DNA from 2 places in the Enterobacter sp. DVT3837 genome. Region 2 is predicted to be linked to the other one. Evidence: predicted binding sites of a transcription regulator. Region 2 holds the regulator's gene; the other holds the start of a gene.

Region 1 (9,792 bases), 2.0 Mb from region 2:
AGGTCTGGCTTTCTGCCGCCGTCGCCACGTCGAAGAGACGGCGATCCCATACCGGGATTTGCAGAGCGCTAAACCCCGTTTCCGCCGCCCACCGGGCTATCGCAGGCAAATTATTGAATGGGGCCGCATCATCGCTGAACTGAGCCAGATGGAGAGAGGGACCTTTGAGGGTTTTCATCGTATACTCCTATTGTTTGTCGATTGACAAACAATAGGAGTAAAGCCGGATAACCGCAAGCGAAAATTATAAATTCGTTGGTAATCCAGATGATTTAGGCGATCCTGTTTCACTGAATTCAGGACCAACCGGAGCAACAAAATGGCAGGCAGACCGCGCCAGTTCGATCGTGACCAGGCGCTTATCAAAGCGCGCAACCTGTTCTGGCGACAGGGTTATGAAGGAACCTCAATGTCGGATCTGGTGGCAGAGCTGGGGATTGCATCGGCACGAATTTACAAGGCGTTCGGTTCAAAAGAGCAGCTCTTTCGGGAAGCTATCGCCGATTACGAAAAACAGGAAGGCGGTTTTGCGGATCGGGCCTTATCCGCAGGGGGCAACGTGCGGGATACCATCCAGACGCTGTTAATGGATGCGGTTCACCTGTACTGCCATCCGGATTTGCCGCAAGGATGTATGGTGGTGGCCTCTGCAGCCAGCGTCAGTGCGGAAAATGAAACGCTCAAAACCTGGCTGGCACAGCATCGCCTGCAGCGTACGCAGCAGATCATCGATCGTCTCCACCAGGCAGTGCATAACGGTGAACTGCCGGATACGACCGATGCAGAGAGTCTGGGAGACTATTTTGCCGTCTTTTTACATGGTTTGTCGGTGCAGGCCAGAGACGGTGTTCCGGAATCTCGTTTGCAGGCGGCGGTTAAGCAAGCGCTTAGCCTGCTGCCGCATTGCTGAGTGCGAAGCATCAATGATGATCGTCGTACTGATGCTCTATCACCATCCCTTCCGCCACGCTCGCCACATGCCGCGCACGCGGGTGATAAACCGGAGCAGGCGCTGGCGCGGCATAGACCGTTTGTGACGGTGCAGGCGCGACGGCTACCGCCTGCGGAACCGTGGTGGATGACGGGACAATCACCACTTTATAACCGCTCGGGACATCCACGGTGACGCTTTGCGCCATTGCTGAATTAACCATAGCCAAGCCTGCCATGACGGCCAATACAATATAGGACTTTTTCATAGACTGTATTATTTCCGGTAAAATAAGAAAATTAATAATGTCGGGAGGAGCTTAAGGCTATATTAATTCCCATCGCCGTTACGGTGCAGAAAATGCCAAATATATTGTTACATTAACACATGAAAATAATAACGTAGGCCGGGCAAGGCGCAGCCGCCGCCCGGCAACATAAAACAATTTTAATTAATCGCGATATGACCTTCCGGCGTATTTATCCAGCGCGGCGCTTTCAGCGTATCGGCGTAATATCCCACCAGCTCACACAGCAAATCCTCTATCACGCGCGCCATCTCCTCTGGCAGGGCGCGGCCGATCAGCAACTGGGTTAAGACCTGGCAGTATTGCCCGAGCCGACAAGGGGCATTCCCGGAAGCCGTCTCGCAAATCTGATTAATACTTAATATCCCGCGCTTTTTGCCGTCCGGCCTGTTTCATCTGACGCTTGTCCTGACGGCAGTCGTGATTACTCTGGTTATTGTTCGCCACGCAGGTCTGCTTCACCTGTCGTGACGCGTCGCGGGTTTCCTGCCTGACATCACGCGACACACGCCGCTCCTGCGCCTGCTGGGTCGCACTGGCAAAAACCGAGAACAGCATCAGAAAAATGAAAGAGAGAACAGGGATAACTGACAACGATCTGTTCATAGCAACACCTCATAGAAGAGAGCCCAGAACGTCAGGGGGGTTAGCAAAAGAATAGCAGTTTCAGCGCGCGCTGAATGAGGAAGGCGTTAATAATGCAAGGCCGCACAAGGCGGCCTTGCAACGTTGCGCTATGCCGTCAGGCGGAACTTTTGCACCGAGCGCTGAAGATCTTCGGTCTGACGCTCCAGCGCTGCCGCTGCTGCGGAAACCTCTTCCACCAGCGAGGCGTTTTGCTGGGTAACGCCGTCCATCTGGGTAATGGCAATCCCGACCTGCGAAATGCCCTTGCTTTGCTCCTCAGAGGCGGAGGCGATTTGCTTCATAATGGTTGTCACTTCCGTCACGTCGCGCAAAATCGCATCCATGGTGGTGCCTGTGTCGCCCACCAGCTGCGCCCCCTGCTCTACCCGATTAACGGAATCAGCGATCAGCCCTTCAATTTCTTTTGCCGCGTTGGCGCTACGGCTTGCCAGGTTACGGACTTCACCCGCCACCACGGCGAAACCACGCCCCTGCTCACCCGCGCGCGCCGCTTCAACGGCCGCATTGAGTGCCAGAATGTTGGTCTGGAAGGCAATGCTGTTGATGACGTTAGTGATTTCAGCAATTTTCTTCGAGCTTTCAGAAATGCCGCTCATGGTGGTCACCACTTCTTCCACCAGCGAGCCGCCACGGCTGGCGGTGGTCGATGCCACATCTGCCAGTTGGCTTGCCTGACGCGCGCTTTCCGCATTCAGTTTCACGGTTGCAGTCAGTTGTTCCATGCTGGCAGCCGTCTCTTCCAGTGCGGCAGCCTGCTCTTCGGTACGGGAAGAGAGATCGTTATTACCGCTGGAGATTTCCGTCGCACCGCGCCAGATATTTTCACTGCCGGAGCGGATAGTGCTGACCGCTTCGCGCAGACTGTCCTGCATCGCGCTCAACAGAGGAACCAACTGCCCCACACAGTTGCGGCCGAAGGGTTCAATTGGCTGACTGAGATCGCCCTGGGCAATCTGGCGGAACTGCTGGCGAATGCGGTCCAGCGGTTTGACCAGCATCGCGACCAGGTAGCGGTCGGTGAAAAGCAGGATCAGCAGGCCGATAATAGTGGCGGTGATAATCACCGTACGCGTCATGCTGGTCAGGTTGTCCACCACCACGCGGGTGCTGTCGAGCGCCTTCGCGGCCGCGTTGTTAAAGTTCTCGGCAGCGGCACCAAACGCACGGCTTAGCGGCGGGGTAACGTTATTGGCCTGCTGGCGATAGCCATCCAGAGTCTCCAGCTTCGCCTGCTGCATTTGCGGCGTGATACCTTGATCAAGCAACGCCTGCCAGGTACCGATGACCTGAGCAGAAATCTGTTCGTCCATTGGTCCTGGCGAGATCGCTTTCATCTCGGCCAGTTTCTTACCCATGTTATCCAGTGCCTGTTGGGCAGAGGCCAAATCCGGCGTGCCGCCTGCGGCTTTGACTTCCATCGCACGGCTCAAACGGGTCACAAAGCGGAAATACTGATCGGTGCCCTGACTGAGTACCGTCATCTGTTTGACCAGTTGACGATCCACGTCATTGCCATCCGAAACACGCGAAAGGGACCAGGTACTGTACAGGCCAACACCCGCCCACATTAAACAAAAGATCCCGAGAATCGTCAGCATGACGAAGCGGATCGTGAAATTACGGAGCATATTCATAAGTCTTCCTTGCCGTGAGGGTGAATTCGCCCAGAGGCGAGTACTTCTCTCGTTATCGGCAGGAACCGGGGAAATTATAACGTTTTGTGATCATTTTTGATTAGCGTGGCTTCATTAGTCACACAGCTGACGTTAACCATCACCTCGCGCTTAGTTATGTCATTTGTGATGTGATAAGTTCAGAATGAAAACGTTGTTTCGAAAATTCAACGATAAAAAAGGAGACATCATGTCCTGGAACCCTGACCCCGCCCGCTATGAAAATATGCAGTACCGCTACTGCGGAAAAAGTGGCTTGCGCCTGCCAGCACTATCGCTTGGTTTGTGGCATAGCTTTGGCCACGTACACCCTCTCGAATCCCAGCGCGCGCTGCTGCGCAAAGCCTTCGATCTCGGCATTACTCATTTCGATCTCGCCAATAACTACGGCCCTCCGGCAGGCAGCGCTGAAGAGAATTTCGGCCGCCTGCTGCGTGAGGATTTTTCCGCGTATCGCGACGAACTGATTATCTCCACTAAAGCGGGTTACGACATGTGGTCGGGGCCGTATGGGTCAGGCGGTTCGCGCAAATATTTGCTTGCCAGTCTCGATCAAAGTCTGAAGCGGATGGGTCTGGAGTATGTTGATATTTTCTATTCCCATCGCGTCGATGAAAATACGCCGATGGAAGAGACTGCGGCGGCACTGGCCCATGCTGTGCTAAGCGGTAAAGCGCTGTATATCGGGATTTCATCCTATTCAACGGAGCGCACCCAGAAAATGGCTGACCTGTTGCGTGAGTGGAAAATTCCGCTGCTTATTCATCAGCCATCCTACAACCTGCTCAACCGCTGGGTAGATAACACCGGCCTGCTGGATACGCTTAAGCAAAACGGGACGGGTTGCATTGCGTTTACCCCGCTGGCGCAGGGGTTGCTTACCGGAAAATACCTGAACGGGATCCCTGAAGATTCTCGCATGCAGCGCGAGGGTAAAAAGGTACGCGGCCTGACGGAAAAAATGCTGACCGAAGCCAATCTCAACAGCCTGCGTTTGCTGAGTGAAATGGCGCATGTCCGTGGACAGACGATGGCGCAGATGGCACTGAGCTGGTTGCTCAAGGATGAACGCGTTACCTCAGTGCTGATCGGTGCAAGTCGCCCGGCCCAGATCGAAGAAAACGTTCGGGCCCTGGATAACCTGCACTTCAGCGAAGATGAGCTGGAAAGGATTGATCGACATGTTGCGGACGGGGAGTTGAACCTGTGGCAGGCATCATCGGATAAATAGGTCTTTTCGCCCCCTCAGCCCGTAGGGCGAGGGGGACACGTACTTTACTTCTTACTGATCTTATCCAGATACCCCATCACAAATGCAGACAACACAAACGTCAGATGGATAATGACGTACCACATCAGTTTGTTATCCGGGACATTTTTCGCGTCCATAAATACGCGTAACAGGTGGATAGAGGAGATTGCCACAATCGACGCGGCCACTTTATTCTTCAGCGATGAAGCATCCATTTTGCCCAGCCAGCTGAGCTTCTCTTTACGCTCGTCGATATCAAGCTGGGAGACAAAATTTTCGTAGCCAGAGAACATCACCATCACCAGCAGTCCGCCCACCAGGGTCATATCTACCAGCGACAGCAGAACCAGAATCAAATCCGCTTCGGCAATGGAAAAAATGTTCGGCAGAACATGCCAGATTTCCTGAAAGAACTTAATCGTCAGAGCGATAAGCGCCAGCGAAAGGCCAAAATAGACGGGAGCCAGTATCCAGCGAGAGGCGTACATGGCATTTTCAAAAAAGCGTTCCATAAAGTCCTGTTTGCAAAAGAAACCAGCGCCCAGTATATCTCAACGGCGCTGACTGTTTGCAATAACTCAACGGTACGTCACTCAGACGTTATCCGGGTTAACCTCCGGACGTGCGTACTCAGGCCAGACAAGCGCCACCAGCTCAGGATAGGCTTCCAGACTGAACTCACGAAAGCACTGACGCAGATTTAATACGTCGAGGTCAGAATATGATACTTTCTCACCGTTCAGACAGCGTTTTTTGATATTATCATAATATTTATACACTGCTGAATTCAGGTCGCTGCAGCGACGCTGTGCCTCAAACAGTCCGGGCGTATCATTAATTTCCGACATTTTCATGCGTTTAATTGTCGCGTGTAAAAAGTCGATATATTCATGGTTCACCCGCCAGTACCAAACAGGCGTTACTGAGTTCATCAATACAGAGAAATGATCTTCCCCTTCCTCTTTTGTCATCCGTTCAGGTTGTGGAGGTTCACTGGCGTCCTTCGACACTTTCGTTTTATTGAATTCCTGCATCAATAAAAGAACACCAGCGGTCAGTAATAGTAATGTGATGACCGTAAAAAAGATGCTGTTCATGGGTAGGCTCCATTTTTTTTGATTTTAAAATTGCCTCATGATATTGTCAACGAATCTCACGCCTTTACCAACCCCACCCTGTTGAAATTAAAGGAAATTAAAAATGCTGCCCGACTATCTCGTCCCGGCTAAGTACCACATTGCGTCTGTGGAACAGCAACCCGCGGAAGCAGAAAAAGAGGCGAGTTTCACTCAGGGAAAAAGAAAGCTCTCCGATTTCGAGCCTGACATATTAATTGGCGTTTCCCAAACAGGGAAATCCCGTAATATGTTGCTGGAAGAGCACGATCGTCATATAAAGGACCGCTTATTTCGCGCTATAAAAATTGAAGCCTTTGTCCATCTGCTGAATGACCTGCAAGCCGAAGGCGAAATAGATGCCCAGAAACTAAGTCAAATAATGGCCGAAAAAACAGAAGAAATAAATGAAGCGGGCAATGAAATTTGGCTTAATCTAATTACACGAGAAAAAAACAACCCTATATTTTACACCCTGGGGGAAGATTAACGTGAAAGAAATTAAAAATAACGACGTTTATTTGACTTTAGATGATAAAAAAAGTGATGAATTTATCTTAAAGCAAAATCTCGACGCGCTGAGAAAGACAAAAAATGACGAGATGACGCGTATAACACAAGATTTGGTATCGATCCCGGCGACGCTGGTGCGTCTGAAATGGCAGAATCGCCGTGAAATTTACCCGCTACAGGTCAAAGAAGAAATTTACGGTGCCGTGGTGAATGCCATCATCGAGCAGCGTCCAGAGCTGAAAGAGAAGGTACTGGGACGTCTTGAGGCCAATTATCAGTATCTGCTTGCCAGAGAAATCGCCACCCTGCGTCTGACGCGCAAGCTGTCAGACGGTGAGTACCGTACCTCAAACGTCACCTGCGTGGCGCTTGATGAGGACGCGCTGGCTTCTCACCCGACCGCTCCTGCATCCACTGATACAAAAAAATAATCAAACCGATATGCATAAAAAAAGCCGGCTTTCGCCAGCTCTTTTTTACTTCACGGTCGCTTTCTCTTCGCCGACCAGCCCAATCTTCAGATAACCCGCCTGATGCAGCGTGTCCATTACCTTCATCATGGTTTCATAATCGACGGTTTTATCCGCACGGAAGAAGACCGTGGTGTCCTTCTTGCCACCCGTGAGCTGATCCAGCGCCGGGATGACAGAGTCGGCCGTCACCGGGTCGTTCCCGAGGAACATGGATTTATCCGCTTTTACCGAGATATAGATTGGCTTCTCCGGGCGCGGCTGTGGCTGGCTGGAAGAGGCAGGTAGATTCACCTTCACATCCACCGTCGCCAGCGGCGCAGCCACCATGAAGATAATCAGCAGAACCAGCATAACGTCGATAAACGGCGTTACGTTGATTTCATGCATTTCGCCGTTATCGTCCAGATTTTCGTTCAGACGCATCGCCATAGCATCAACCTGCGCGCAGTTTAGACGCCGCGTGCACCGGCTTAACCGAGCTGGCATTCAAATCAAGATCGCGACTTTGCAGCAGCAGAACCTGTGCTGCAACATCACCGAGAGTGGCTTTGTAACTGCCAATCATACGCGCGAAGATGTTGTAGATAACCACAGCCGGGATTGCTGCAACCAGACCGATTGCCGTCGCCAGCAGCGCTTCCGCGATACCCGGCGCAACCACCGCAAGGTTGGTAGTTTGAGACTGCGCGATACCGATAAAGCTGTTCATGATGCCCCAGACCGTACCGAAAAGCCCGATGAACGGCGAGATCGCGCCGATCGTCGCCAGATAACCATTGCCACGGCCCATATGTCGACCTACAGCGGCAACACGACGCTCCAGACGGAAGCCGGTACGTTCTTTAATACCTTCGTTATCTTCACTGCCAGCGGAAAGTTCCAGCTCGTTCTGAGCTTCATTAACTAACAGGGTGGTCAGGCTTTTTACGTGGAAGGATGAGGTCATATCTGAAGCCTGATCCAGAGAGCGGGCTTCAGCCAGTTGCTGTTGCTCCCGCTTAAGGCGACGCTTCTGCGAAAGCAGCTCAGCACTTTTGCTGAAGAAGATAGCCCATGTGACAACGGACGCCAGAATCAGGCCGATCATCACAATCTTAACCACGATGTCAGCATGTTGATACATGCCCCAAACGGAGAGATCCGTCTGCATCAAATTATTACCCACTCTGTATCTCCAGGACGCAAATCACAAAATCTGAACGTAATAATATCAAAACATCGTCGAATTGATAGTAGTTCTCATTAGTATTTGCATGGTGCCGTAATTTTCGCTCACTTTCCTTGCGCTTACGCAGTAAAAATTTCTTATGCGATTTTTTGCTAATATTTTCTGCTTATTCGATAAGTATCCGGGTGCAGTTTTTTACAATCGTGGTAGTCTGGACGTCCAGACGTATAAAAACAGGGTTAGCGAACATGACAAAGAAGCATCTTGATACCACGCTGGTACAGGCAGGACGCAGCAAAAAATACACCCAGGGATCGGTCAATAGCGTGATTCAACGAGCCTCCTCACTGGTATTTGATACCGTTGAGGAGAAAAAAATCGCCACGCGTAACCGCGCAAAAGGCGGACTTTTTTATGGTCGTCGCGGCACGCTAACCCATTTTTCACTCCAGGAGGCCATGTGCGAACTGGAAGGCGGCGTGGGCTGTGCGCTGTTCCCGTGTGGGGCGGCAGCCGTCGCCAATACTATTCTGGCGTTTGTGGAACAAGGCGATCATATCCTGATGACCAACACCGCCTATGAACCCAGCCAGGACTTCTGCACCAAAATCCTCAGTAAGCTCGGCGTAACAACCGGTTGGTTCGACCCGCTGATCGGCGAAGGCATCGCAGAACTTATTCAGCCAAACACGCGTATCGTGTTCCTGGAATCTCCAGGGTCACTCACCATGGAAGTCCACGACGTCCCGGCTATCGTGAAAGCGGTTCGCAGCAAAGCGCCAGAAGCGATCATCATGATCGACAACACGTGGGCGGCGGGCGTGCTGTTTAAAGCACTGGAGTTTGACATTGATATCTCGATTCAGGCGGCGACCAAATACCTGATTGGCCATTCTGACGGCATGATTGGCACTGCGGTATCCAATGCACGCTGCTGGGATCAGCTGCGTGAAAATGCCTACCTGATGGGGCAAATGGTGGATGCGGATACCGCCTACATGACCAGCCGCGGGCTCCGTACGCTGAGCGTGCGCCTGCGTCAGCATCACGAAAGCAGCCTGAAAATAGCCGAATGGCTGGCGCAACACCCGCAGGTTGAGCGCGTCAACCATCCGGCGTTGCCCGGCAGCAAAGGTCATGAATACTGGCAACGGGACTTTACGGGGAGTAGCGGTTTGTTCTCATTCGTTCTTAAAAAACGGCTGAATAATGACGAACTGGCAAACTATCTGGATAATTTTACCCTCTTCAGCATGGCCTACTCCTGGGGCGGCTTTGAATCCCTGATCCTGCCAAACCAACCGGAGCAGATCGCGGCTTTGCGTCCCGGTGGTGAAGTGGACTTCAGCGGAACCCTGATCCGACTGCATATCGGTTTAGAAAATGTTGACGATTTAATCGCGGATTTAACAGCAGGGTTTGAACGTATCGTGTAGAGTGCTGGCTGAAAATGTACTCCCTGGACGTTTTTGTGAACATTGCCACCAGAAAAGTCCGCATTAGTTGCGCCCGGGATCAAACCCGAAGCGCAAATAAAGGAGTACAATAGCTCTATATCTGCTGTTCCACAGGAAAGTCCATGGCTGTTATTCAAGATATTATCGCAGCGCTCTGGCAACACGATTTTGCCGCGCTGGCGGACCCTCACGTCTTAGGTATCGTCTATTTCGTGATGTTCGCGACTCTGTTTCTGGAAAATGGATTACTGCCAG
Region 2 (9,792 bases):
ACCAGACCCGGTTCACGACCGGTTATATACGGCATTGCGTTGTAGAGGTGCGTGGCGAAGGTAATGCCCGCGCGGAAACCCGCTTTGGCTTCTTTCAGCGTCGCGTTTGAGTGACCCGCTGAAACGATAATCCCGGCGGCAGCCAGTTTGCTGATGACATCCGTACCTGTCATTTCAGGCGCCAGCGTCACTTTGGTGATCACATCGGCGTTAGCACACATGTAGTCAACCAGCTCCGCATCAGGTTTACGCACGTAATTCGGGTTATGCGTCCCTTTTTTGACCATATTCAGCCATGGTCCTTCAAGGTGCAGACCCAGCGCCTGATTCGGGTGTTTTGCCAGGTATTCACGCATCACGCGGATGCCCTGTTTCATAAGGTCATCACTGCTGGTGATGAGCGTTGGCAGATAGCTGGTGCAGCCCGATTTCTCGTTGGCTTTTTGCATGATCTCCAGCGTTTCTACCGTCACCGCATCCGCAGTGTCATTGAATTGCACACCGCCACAGCCGTTGAGCTGTACGTCGATGAAACCGGGGGAGATTACTGCTCCATTGAGTGAGCGCTGTTCAATCTCCGGCGGCAGTTCTGCCAGCGGGCAAACACGTTCAATCAGGCCATTAGCGATAACAATCGCATGGTCATCCAGAATATCATGGCCGGTATAAATCCGACCGTGGGTTAAAGCGTACATAACGACCCCCGGTTAAAAAAAGCGGCCGCCTCTTGATGAAGAGGCGGTTATTCAATTACAGACCTTTGATGTTCTCTGCTTCTAATTCGTTGAAGTATTTCAGCGTTTTCACTTTCAGCTCCATCGTGGACGGTTCGTCACAAACGATGACTGATTTCGGATGCAGCTGCAGGCAGCTGATGGTCCACATGTGGTTAACGTTGCCTTCAACGGCAGCCTGGAGCGCCTGCGCTTTCACGCCGCCCAGGACCAGAATCATCACTTCTTCGGCATCCAACAGGGTGCCTACACCTACGGTCAGGGCGTATTTTGGAACCTGGTTAACGTCACCGTCAAAGAAGCGGGAGTTTGCCACGCGTGTGTCATGGGTCAGCGTTTTAATACGGGTACGGGAAGCCAGAGAAGACGCCGGTTCGTTAAACGCGATATGACCATCATTACCTACACCACCCATAAACAGGTGGATTTTACCGTAGGAACGGATTTTTTCTTCATACTGACGACATTCTGCGTCAATATCAGGCGCGTTTCCATTCAGCAGGTTAATATTTTCAGATGGAATATCAACGTGATCAAAGAAGTTGCGGTGCATAAAGCTATGGTAGCTTTCCGGGTGATCCTTCGGTAAGCCAACATATTCGTCCATATTGAAGGTCACAACATGTTTAAAGCTAACCTGGCCTGCTTTATGCATCTCAACCAGTGCCTTATACGCGGTTAGGGGTGTGCCGCCTGTTGGAAGACCAAGAACGAAAGGACGATCGGCAGTAGGTTTAAATGCGTTAATACGGTTAACGATATGGCGAGCGGCCCATTTACCAACTTGTTCAGCAGTTGCCAGGGGAATCAGTCTCATTGTTCACCTCAAGAGTTAAAGTAGAAGAGTGGGCGGATGGCTATCGGAACCTGAATTAAGCGTAACCTGGAATCTTTCAGGCCGGATCAATCCGTCTTGATTTTTTGAATGATAAAATAAGTTTTCGCAGTTAGCCAGCATAAGGGAGGGTTAATAACGATATTTGGTGACAAAAATCACAAAAAATACGTGTTTAATTTGCGATACGAATTAATTTTTCACACACTCACAATGCCAGTGAATCATCAACTGTATTTATAGTTCGTGACACAATAAAAAACAGAGCTGAGAACATGCCTTAAACGGGGTCTCATAGGGGGAAGAAAGTGAGTATTCTAGGTTATTTACAAAAGGTTGGTCGCGCACTTATGGTGCCGGTCGCCACGCTGCCAGCCGCAGCGATATTAATGGGTGTCGGTTACTGGATTGACCCGGTAAGTTGGGGCGGCGATAACGCTCTGGCGGCATTGTTTATTAAATCGGGCTCCGCCATTATCGATCACATGTCAGTCCTGTTCGCGATTGGTGTGGCTTATGGTATGTCCAAAGATAAAGACGGCGCAGCGGCGCTGACCGGCTTTGTCGGTTTCCTGGTATTAACTACCCTCTGCTCCCCAGCAGCGGTGTCTATGATTCAAAAAATCCCAGCGGATCAAGTTCCTGCCGCATTCGGGAAAATTGAAAACCAGTTCGTTGGTATCCTCGTCGGTATCATCTCTGCTGAACTGTACAACCGCTTCAGCGGCGTAGAGCTGCCAAAAGCGCTGTCCTTCTTCAGCGGTCGTCGTCTGGTGCCTATTCTGACTTCCTTCCTGATGATCGTTGTTGCATTCATCATGATGTACATCTGGCCGGTTATCTTTGACGGTCTGGTGAACTTTGGTGAGCACATTCAGAAGCTGGGTTCCGTCGGTGCGGGCGTATACGCGTTCTTCAACCGTCTGCTGATCCCGGTCGGTCTGCACCACGCGCTGAACTCCGTATTCTGGTTCGATGTTGCCGGTATTAACGATATTCCTAACTTCCTGGGTGGCGCACAGTCCATCGAAGCAGGTAAAGCGGTTGTCGGTATCACTGGTCGTTACCAGGCGGGCTTCTTCCCAATCATGATGTTCGGCCTGCCAGGTGCAGCGCTGGCTATCTACCACTGCGCACGTCCAGAGAACAAAGCGAAAGTCCTGGGTATCATGATGGCGGGTGCATTTGCAGCCTTCTTCACCGGTATCACTGAACCGCTGGAATTCTCCTTCATGTTCGTGGCCCCTGTGCTGTATGTAATCCACGCTGTGCTGACCGGTATCTCTGTGTTCATCGCCGCAAGTATGCAGTGGATTGCCGGTTTCGGCTTCAGTGCGGGTCTGGTGGATATGGTGCTGTCTTCCCGTAACCCGCTGGCAACCCACTGGTGGATGCTGATCCCACAGGGTCTGGTGTTCTTTGCTATCTACTACGTGGTGTTCCGTTTCACTATCACCAAATTCAACCTGATGACCCCAGGTCGTGAACTGGCTGTTGCCGGTAGCGAAGCGGATGGTCAGGACGTGAATGTGAGCGCGGACAAAGACCAGGATGTTGCTGGTCTGGCGCGTCAGTACATCGCCGCTGTCGGCGGTTCTGACAACCTGACCGGTATCGACGCATGTATCACCCGTCTGCGTCTGAACGTAAAAGACTCTTCTCTGGTGAACGAAGCGCTGGCTAAACGCCTGGGTGCATCCGGTGTTATCCGTCTGAACAAAACCAGCGTGCAGATTATCGTTGGGTTCGTGGCGGAAAAAATTGCCAATGCCATGAAAACGACAGGTCCGGTAGCCGCAGCGGAAACGTCTGCAGCTCCAGCCGCTGCGCCAGCTGCCGCAAAACCGCAGGCAGTACCAAATGCTAAAACGATTGCCGCACTGGTTTCCCCAGTGACGGGTGAAGTCGTTGCCATTGAGCAGGTGCCTGACGAAGCCTTCGCCAGCAAAGCGGTCGGTGACGGTGTCGCGGTAAAACCAACGGAAAAAACCGTGGTGTCACCAGCAGCCGGTACCATCGTAAAAATCTTCAATACCAACCATGCGTTCTGCCTCGAAACCGAGAATGGTGCTGAGATCGTTGTCCACATGGGTATTGATACCGTTGCGCTGAACGGCCAGGGCTTTACTCGCCTGGTGGAAGAGGGTGCTGAAGTGGTCGCAGGGCAGCCAATCCTGGAAATGGATCTGGACTTCCTGAACGCCAACGCGCGCTCAATGATTAGTCCGGTCGTTTGCAGCAACATTGATGACTTTAGTGGCCTGGTCATTCAGGCGAAAGGTCAAGTGGTTGCGGGTCAAACGCCACTGTATGAGATTAAAGGCAAGTAATCGCTCCTGAGTAGAGTCATGCCTTAAGCGGCGGGGGATATCCCTCGCCGCTTTTTTTTGCAGCAAATGCCCCCATTATTTTCTTCAGAGCCGTTTTAAGGGTTGTCACTACGTCCGGCTTATAAGATCATATGCCGTTATACGTTGTTTACGCTTTGAGGAATCCACGATGAGTGAGGCAGAAGCCCGCCCGAGTAACTTTATTCGTCAGATCATCGATGAAGATCTGGCCAGTGGTAAGCACACCACAATTCATACGCGTTTCCCGCCGGAGCCGAATGGTTACCTGCATATTGGTCACGCGAAATCTATCTGCCTGAACTTTGGCATTGCCCAGGACTACCAGGGGCAGTGCAACCTGCGTTTCGATGACACCAACCCAGTAAAAGAAGACATCGAATACGTTGAGTCCATCAAGAACGACGTGCAATGGCTGGGCTTTAACTGGTCTGGCGACATCTGCTACTCCTCTGACTATTTTGATCAGCTGTATGCCTATGCGGTAGAGCTGATTAACAAAGGTCTGGCGTACGTCGACGAGCTGTCTGCCGATGAGATCCGTGAATACCGCGGCTCGCTGACCGCGCCGGGTAAAAACAGCCCGTACCGCGATCGCAGCGTGGAAGAGAACCTGGCGCTGTTTGAAAAAATGCGTGCCGGTGGCTTCGAAGAAGGCAAAGCCTGTCTGCGTGCCAAAATTGACATGGCATCTCCGTTCATCGTGATGCGTGACCCGGTGCTGTACCGCATTAAGTTTGCGGAACACCACCAGACGGGTAACAAGTGGTGCATCTACCCGATGTACGACTTCACCCACTGCATCAGCGATGCGCTGGAAGGCATTACTCACTCTCTGTGTACGCTGGAGTTCCAGGACAACCGTCGTCTGTACGACTGGGTACTGGATAACATCACTATCCCTGTGCATCCACGTCAGTACGAGTTCTCTCGTCTGAATCTGGAATACACCGTGATGTCCAAGCGTAAGCTGAACCTGCTGGTGACCGACAAGCACGTTGAAGGCTGGGACGATCCGCGTATGCCGACCATCTCTGGTCTGCGTCGTCGTGGTTACACCGCCGCTTCTATTCGTGAGTTCTGCAAACGCATCGGTGTGACTAAGCAGGATAACACCATTGAAATGGCGTCTCTGGAATCCTGCATTCGTGAAGATCTCAACGAAAACGCGCCGCGCGCAATGGCAGTCATCGATCCAGTGAAACTGGTTATCGAAAACTACCCGCAGGGTGAAAGCGAGCTGGTGTCCATGCCTAACCATCCGAATAAACCGGAAATGGGTAGCCGCGACGTACCGTTCAGCGCTGAAATCTGGATCGATCGTGCTGACTTCCGCGAAGAAGCGAACAAGCAGTACAAGCGTCTGGTATTGGGTAAAGAGGTGCGCCTGCGTAATGCTTACGTCATCAAGGCTGAGCGCGTAGAGAAAGATGCTGAAGGCAATATCACCACCATCTTCTGTTCTTATGATGCTGAAACCCTGAGCAAAGATCCGGCTGATGGCCGTAAAGTGAAAGGCGTTATCCATTGGGTAAGCGCTGCACACGCGCTGCCTGTTGAAATTCGCCTGTACGATCGTCTGTTCAGTGTCCCTAACCCTGGTGCTGCCGAAGACTTCCTGGCGACGATCAACCCGGAATCTCTGGTAATTAAACAGGGTTATGCCGAGCCGTCTTTAAAAGCGGCCGAAGCGGGTAAAGCGTTCCAGTTCGAACGCGAAGGTTACTTCTGCCTGGATAGCCGTTACAGCACGGCGGAAAAACCGGTGTTTAACCGTACCGTTGGTCTGCGTGACACCTGGGCTAAGATCGGCGAATAATATTGCAGTTCTGGTCAATGAGAGACAAACGCCGCGATAAGCGGCGTTTTTTTATTTAACGATCAGGCCATTAACGCGCAGCTCAAATAAGGTATGTGCGAAATTCAGGTCAATGAGGTGCTACTTATTTTACTCAAAAAAAGTTTCAATATTTACGAATAGCCTTAAGGACAAAAAATATACAGAATAAATGGCCGGCACTCCCTCAAAATACGCGTTATTCCCTGTAAATCCTCGCATTGGCACAGATGTTACAAATCACTACCAATTATGTGCACTTCGTCATAATCCTGACTTTTGCTCGCTGAAAAGCATTGATAATTCGCGTCGCGAAAAATAATCTAAAGGCGGTAGTTAATTCGAGGGTATTTCTAACTACCCCTGACCATTAGGTCTTTTATATTTTTCGCCGTTTAAGGCGTTTTAATTCGTCAAAGAGGAATAATCTATGCGTACGTTCAGTGGCAAACGTAGTGCGCTGGCGCTGGCTATTGCCGGTGTGACAGCAATGTCGGGCCTGGTGATTGCACCAGAGGCGAAGGCAGCAGGTTTTATTGATGATTCAACCCTCACGGGGGGGATTTACTACTGGCAGCGTGAACGTGACCGTAAAGACGTCACTGAAGACAAATACAAAACCAACCTTTCTCACTCAACCTGGAACGCCAATCTGGATTTCCAGTCTGGTTATGCTGCCGATATGTTCGGTCTGGATATTGCTGCATTCACGGCAATTGAAATGGCGGAAAACGGCGACAGCGCCCACCCGAACGAAATCGCATTCTCCTCCAGTAATAAAGCCTATAAAGAAGACTGGTCCGGAGATAAAAGCGGTATCAGCCTGTATAAGGCAGCAGCGAAATTCAAATACGGCCCGGTATGGGCGCGCGGTGGTTATATTCAGCCAACCGGTCAGACATTGTTAGCACCACACTGGAGCTTTATGCCGGGTACTTACCAGGGTGCGGAAGCGGGTGCCAACTTTGATTACGGTGATGCAGGTGCGTTGAGCTTCTCCTATATGTGGACCAACGAGTACAAAGCACCATGGCACATTGAAATGGACAAGTTCTACCAGAACGATAAGAAAACCAAAGTAGATTATCTCCATTCACTGGGTGCTAAATACGACTTTAAAAACGACCTGGTACTTGAGGCGGCATTTGGCCAGGCTCAAGGTTACATCGATCAGTACTTTGCCAAGGCCAGCTATAAATTTGATATCGCGGGTAGCCCGCTGAGCACCAGCTACCAGTTCTACGGTACGCGCGACAAAGTCAGTAATGGTGGCGTCAATGATATCTATGACGGCACCGCGTGGTTGCAGGCACTCACCTTCGGCTACAAAGTCGGACAGGTTGATTTGCGTCTGGAAGGCACATGGGTGAAAGCGGAAGGGCAGCAGGGGTACTTCCTGCAGCGTATGACCCCAACCTATGCATCGTCTAACGGTCGTCTTGATATCTGGTGGGATAACCGCTCTGACTTCAACGCCGACGGCGAAAAAGCGGTGTTCTTCGGCGCGATGTATGATCTGAAAAACTGGAACCTGCCAGGCTGGGCGGTGGGTGCATCTTACGCTTATGCCTGGGATGCAAAACCTGCAGATATGGCTACACCGGACGCTTACTACGATCCAAACTATCGCCTGAAAGAGTCTTCTTACAGCCTGGATGCTATCTACACCCTGCAGGACGGCCGCGCGAAAGGCACGATGTTCAAACTGCACTTCACCCAGTATGACAACCACTCCGACATTCCGAGCTACGCAGGCGGTTACGGCAACATCTTCCAGGATGAGCGTGACGTGAAATTCATGGTTATCGCTCCATTCACTATCTTCTAATGGAGACAGAACATGATGAAAAACATCGTAATCGTCGCGTTGCTGGCTGCGGGGCTGGCGGGGTGTGCGCAGGAGCAGGCACCGAAAGAGGACTCGCGTCTTAAAGAGGCGTATAGCGCCTGCATTAACACAGCGGAAGGTTCACCGGAGAAGATCGAAGCCTGTCAGAGCGTGCTGAATGTGCTGAAGAAAGAGAAGGCACATGAGCAGTTCGCCACACAGGAAAACGTTCGCGTGATGGATTACCAGGCCTGTATTCAGGCACGTAAAACCGGAAACGATCAGGAAGTGGCGAAGCGTTGCGACCAGATCTGGAAAGAGATTCGCACTAACAACAGCAAATAATTCTCTGTCATCATGCCCGGTAGCACAACGCTACCGGGCTTTTTTGCGTCAAATAACAGGCAAAAAAAAGCCAACCTCGCGGCTGGCTCAGAGTATGAAAGCTTGAGTTATTTAGCGTCGTGCGCGTGATCGTCTTCGCGGCAATCACCTTCAGCACAGTGACCATACAGGTACAGGCTGTGGTTGGTCAGGCGGATGCCATGACGAGCCGCGATTTCACGCTGGCGCGCTTCGATGGAGTCATCGCTAAATTCAATGACCTTGCCACAGTCGAGGCAGATCAGGTGATCGTGGTGCTGTTGCTGGGTCAGTTCGAATACAGATTTACCGCCTTCGAAATTATGACGGGTAACAATGCCCGCGTCATCAAACTGGTTCAGCACGCGATAGACGGTAGCGAGCCCAATTTCTTCGCCCATGTCAATAAGACGTTTATAAAGGTCTTCCGCACTGACATGGTGATTGTCTGGACCCTGAAGCACTTCAAGGATTTTTAACCGAGGAAGCGTAACTTTCAGGCCAGCCTTCTTTAATGCGGTATTGTTGTCAGTCATGCGGAATCTGTCCTGTTACTAAACGATTCACTTCTGTAGGAAGTGACAGAAAATGCACCTTGGGTAATGCGTCTCATTATAGAACTGCCATGTCTAAATGAAAACAGCAAGTCTCAGGCAAAATATGCTTATAAAAATGGGGTATCACCAACAAACTTGCTCAATGGAAACCACATTTTTCAGGGAGACATTGTACAGGTCTGGGCGAAAAAGTTAAAAGATTGTAGCAATTAATTTAATCGGTTTGACCTGGGGCGTGGCGCAACCGCAGTTGCGCCACGATAAAAATCAGGCGTTCAGAATATCATCCAGGTGCAGTTCTTCACGGATCTGCTTAACCCACTTCTCAACACGCTCTGCGGTCAGTTCAGGCTGGCGGTCTTCGTCGATGGCCAGACCCACGAAATGATCGTCATCAGCCAGGCCTTTAGAGGCTTCGAAGTGGTAACCCGCCGTTGGCCAGTGGCCTACGATAACCGCGCCATTTGGCTCAATGATGTCGCGGATGGTACCCAGCGCATCACAGAAATATTCTGCGTAGTCTTCCTGATCGCCACAGCCAAACAGGGCAACCAGCTTGCCGTTGAAATCAACTTCTTCCAGCGTCGGGAAGAAATCATCCCAGTCACACTGGGCTTCACCGTAGTACCAGGTTGGAATACCCAGCAGCAGAATGTCATAGCCTTCGAGATCTTCTTTGCTGCTCTTGGCGATGTCATGCACATCAGCAACGTCTTTACCGAGCTGTTTTTGAATGTTTTTTGCGATATTTTCGGTATTGCCGGTATCACTGCCGAAGAAAATGCCGATGATTGCCATGAGTAAAATAACCTCTTGAAACTTAATAGTATGGTGGCGCAATTAGGCCACGGATAAGGGCAATAATAGCAGAACTGGCAACCCTGCGGAAACAGCTATCGCGCAGGACTGCACTCTGTGCTACATGAAAAGGGCGATAAAGGGGATTTTCAGACTTATGCCTGGCTGCGTAACGTCTCAAGCTGGACGAGCAACATCTCTTCAATGAGTTCGCTGCGGCTGATATTTCGCGCGTCAGCCAGCTCGTTAAGCGCATCGACGGCGTCGGCGTTGAGCTTCAGTTCGACACGCTTAAGCCCACGATTTTTATCGCGTTTAAGCTGATTGCGTTTATTGATACGCAGCTGTTCATCGCGCGAAAGCGGATTCGTTTTCGGTCGTCCCGGGCGACGCTCATTCGCGAACAGATCTAGTGTCGTACGGTCCGTTTGTTCTTTGGCCATGATTCTGAGACTTCGGGGGAAACACGCCGCCCTGCTAATGCCCGGGCGA

The links. The regulator Fur, encoded in region 2, represses iron uptake genes when iron is present. The targets are predictions, from matches to a motif close to ATAATAATGAGAACNACTATCAA.
Region 1: exbB (tol-pal system-associated acyl-CoA thioesterase) is a predicted target of Fur. The motif match lies at 8,139-8,161, and genes of this name have one in related genera.

The regions. Positions count from the first base shown of each region.
Region 1 covers NZ_JBWDLA010000001.1:2,188,941-2,198,732, reverse strand. Annotated here, with positions in the region: gene AC0XWG_RS10780 (sugar phosphate isomerase/epimerase family protein) at 1-178, opposite strand, end outside; gene AC0XWG_RS10775 (TetR/AcrR family transcriptional regulator) at 320-910, shown strand; gene AC0XWG_RS10770 (hypothetical protein) at 921-1,199, opposite strand; gene AC0XWG_RS10765 (hypothetical protein) at 1,379-1,519, opposite strand; gene AC0XWG_RS10760 (hypothetical protein) at 1,590-1,844, opposite strand; gene AC0XWG_RS10755 (methyl-accepting chemotaxis protein) at 1,973-3,520, opposite strand; gene AC0XWG_RS10750 (aldo/keto reductase) at 3,750-4,790, shown strand; gene AC0XWG_RS10745 (TIGR00645 family protein) at 4,835-5,323, opposite strand; gene AC0XWG_RS10740 (ESA_00282 family adhesion-associated protein) at 5,405-5,908, opposite strand; gene AC0XWG_RS10735 (hypothetical protein) at 6,012-6,416, shown strand; gene AC0XWG_RS10730 (hypothetical protein) at 6,418-6,870, shown strand; gene exbD (TonB system transport protein ExbD) at 6,916-7,341, opposite strand; gene exbB (tol-pal system-associated acyl-CoA thioesterase) at 7,346-8,077, opposite strand; gene metC (cystathionine beta-lyase) at 8,329-9,516, shown strand; gene yghB (DedA family general envelope maintenance protein YghB) at 9,660-9,792, shown strand, end outside.
Region 2 covers NZ_JBWDLA010000001.1:147,131-156,922, reverse strand. Annotated here, with positions in the region: gene nagA (N-acetylglucosamine-6-phosphate deacetylase) at 1-695, opposite strand, end outside; gene nagB (glucosamine-6-phosphate deaminase) at 751-1,551, opposite strand; gene nagE (N-acetylglucosamine-specific PTS transporter subunit IIBC) at 1,878-3,899, shown strand; gene glnS (glutamine--tRNA ligase) at 4,069-5,736, shown strand; gene chiP (chitoporin ChiP) at 6,185-7,582, shown strand; gene chiQ (ChiQ/YbfN family lipoprotein) at 7,598-7,927, shown strand; gene fur (ferric iron uptake transcriptional regulator) at 8,035-8,481, opposite strand; gene fldA (flavodoxin FldA) at 8,770-9,300, opposite strand; gene ybfE (LexA regulated protein) at 9,456-9,743, opposite strand.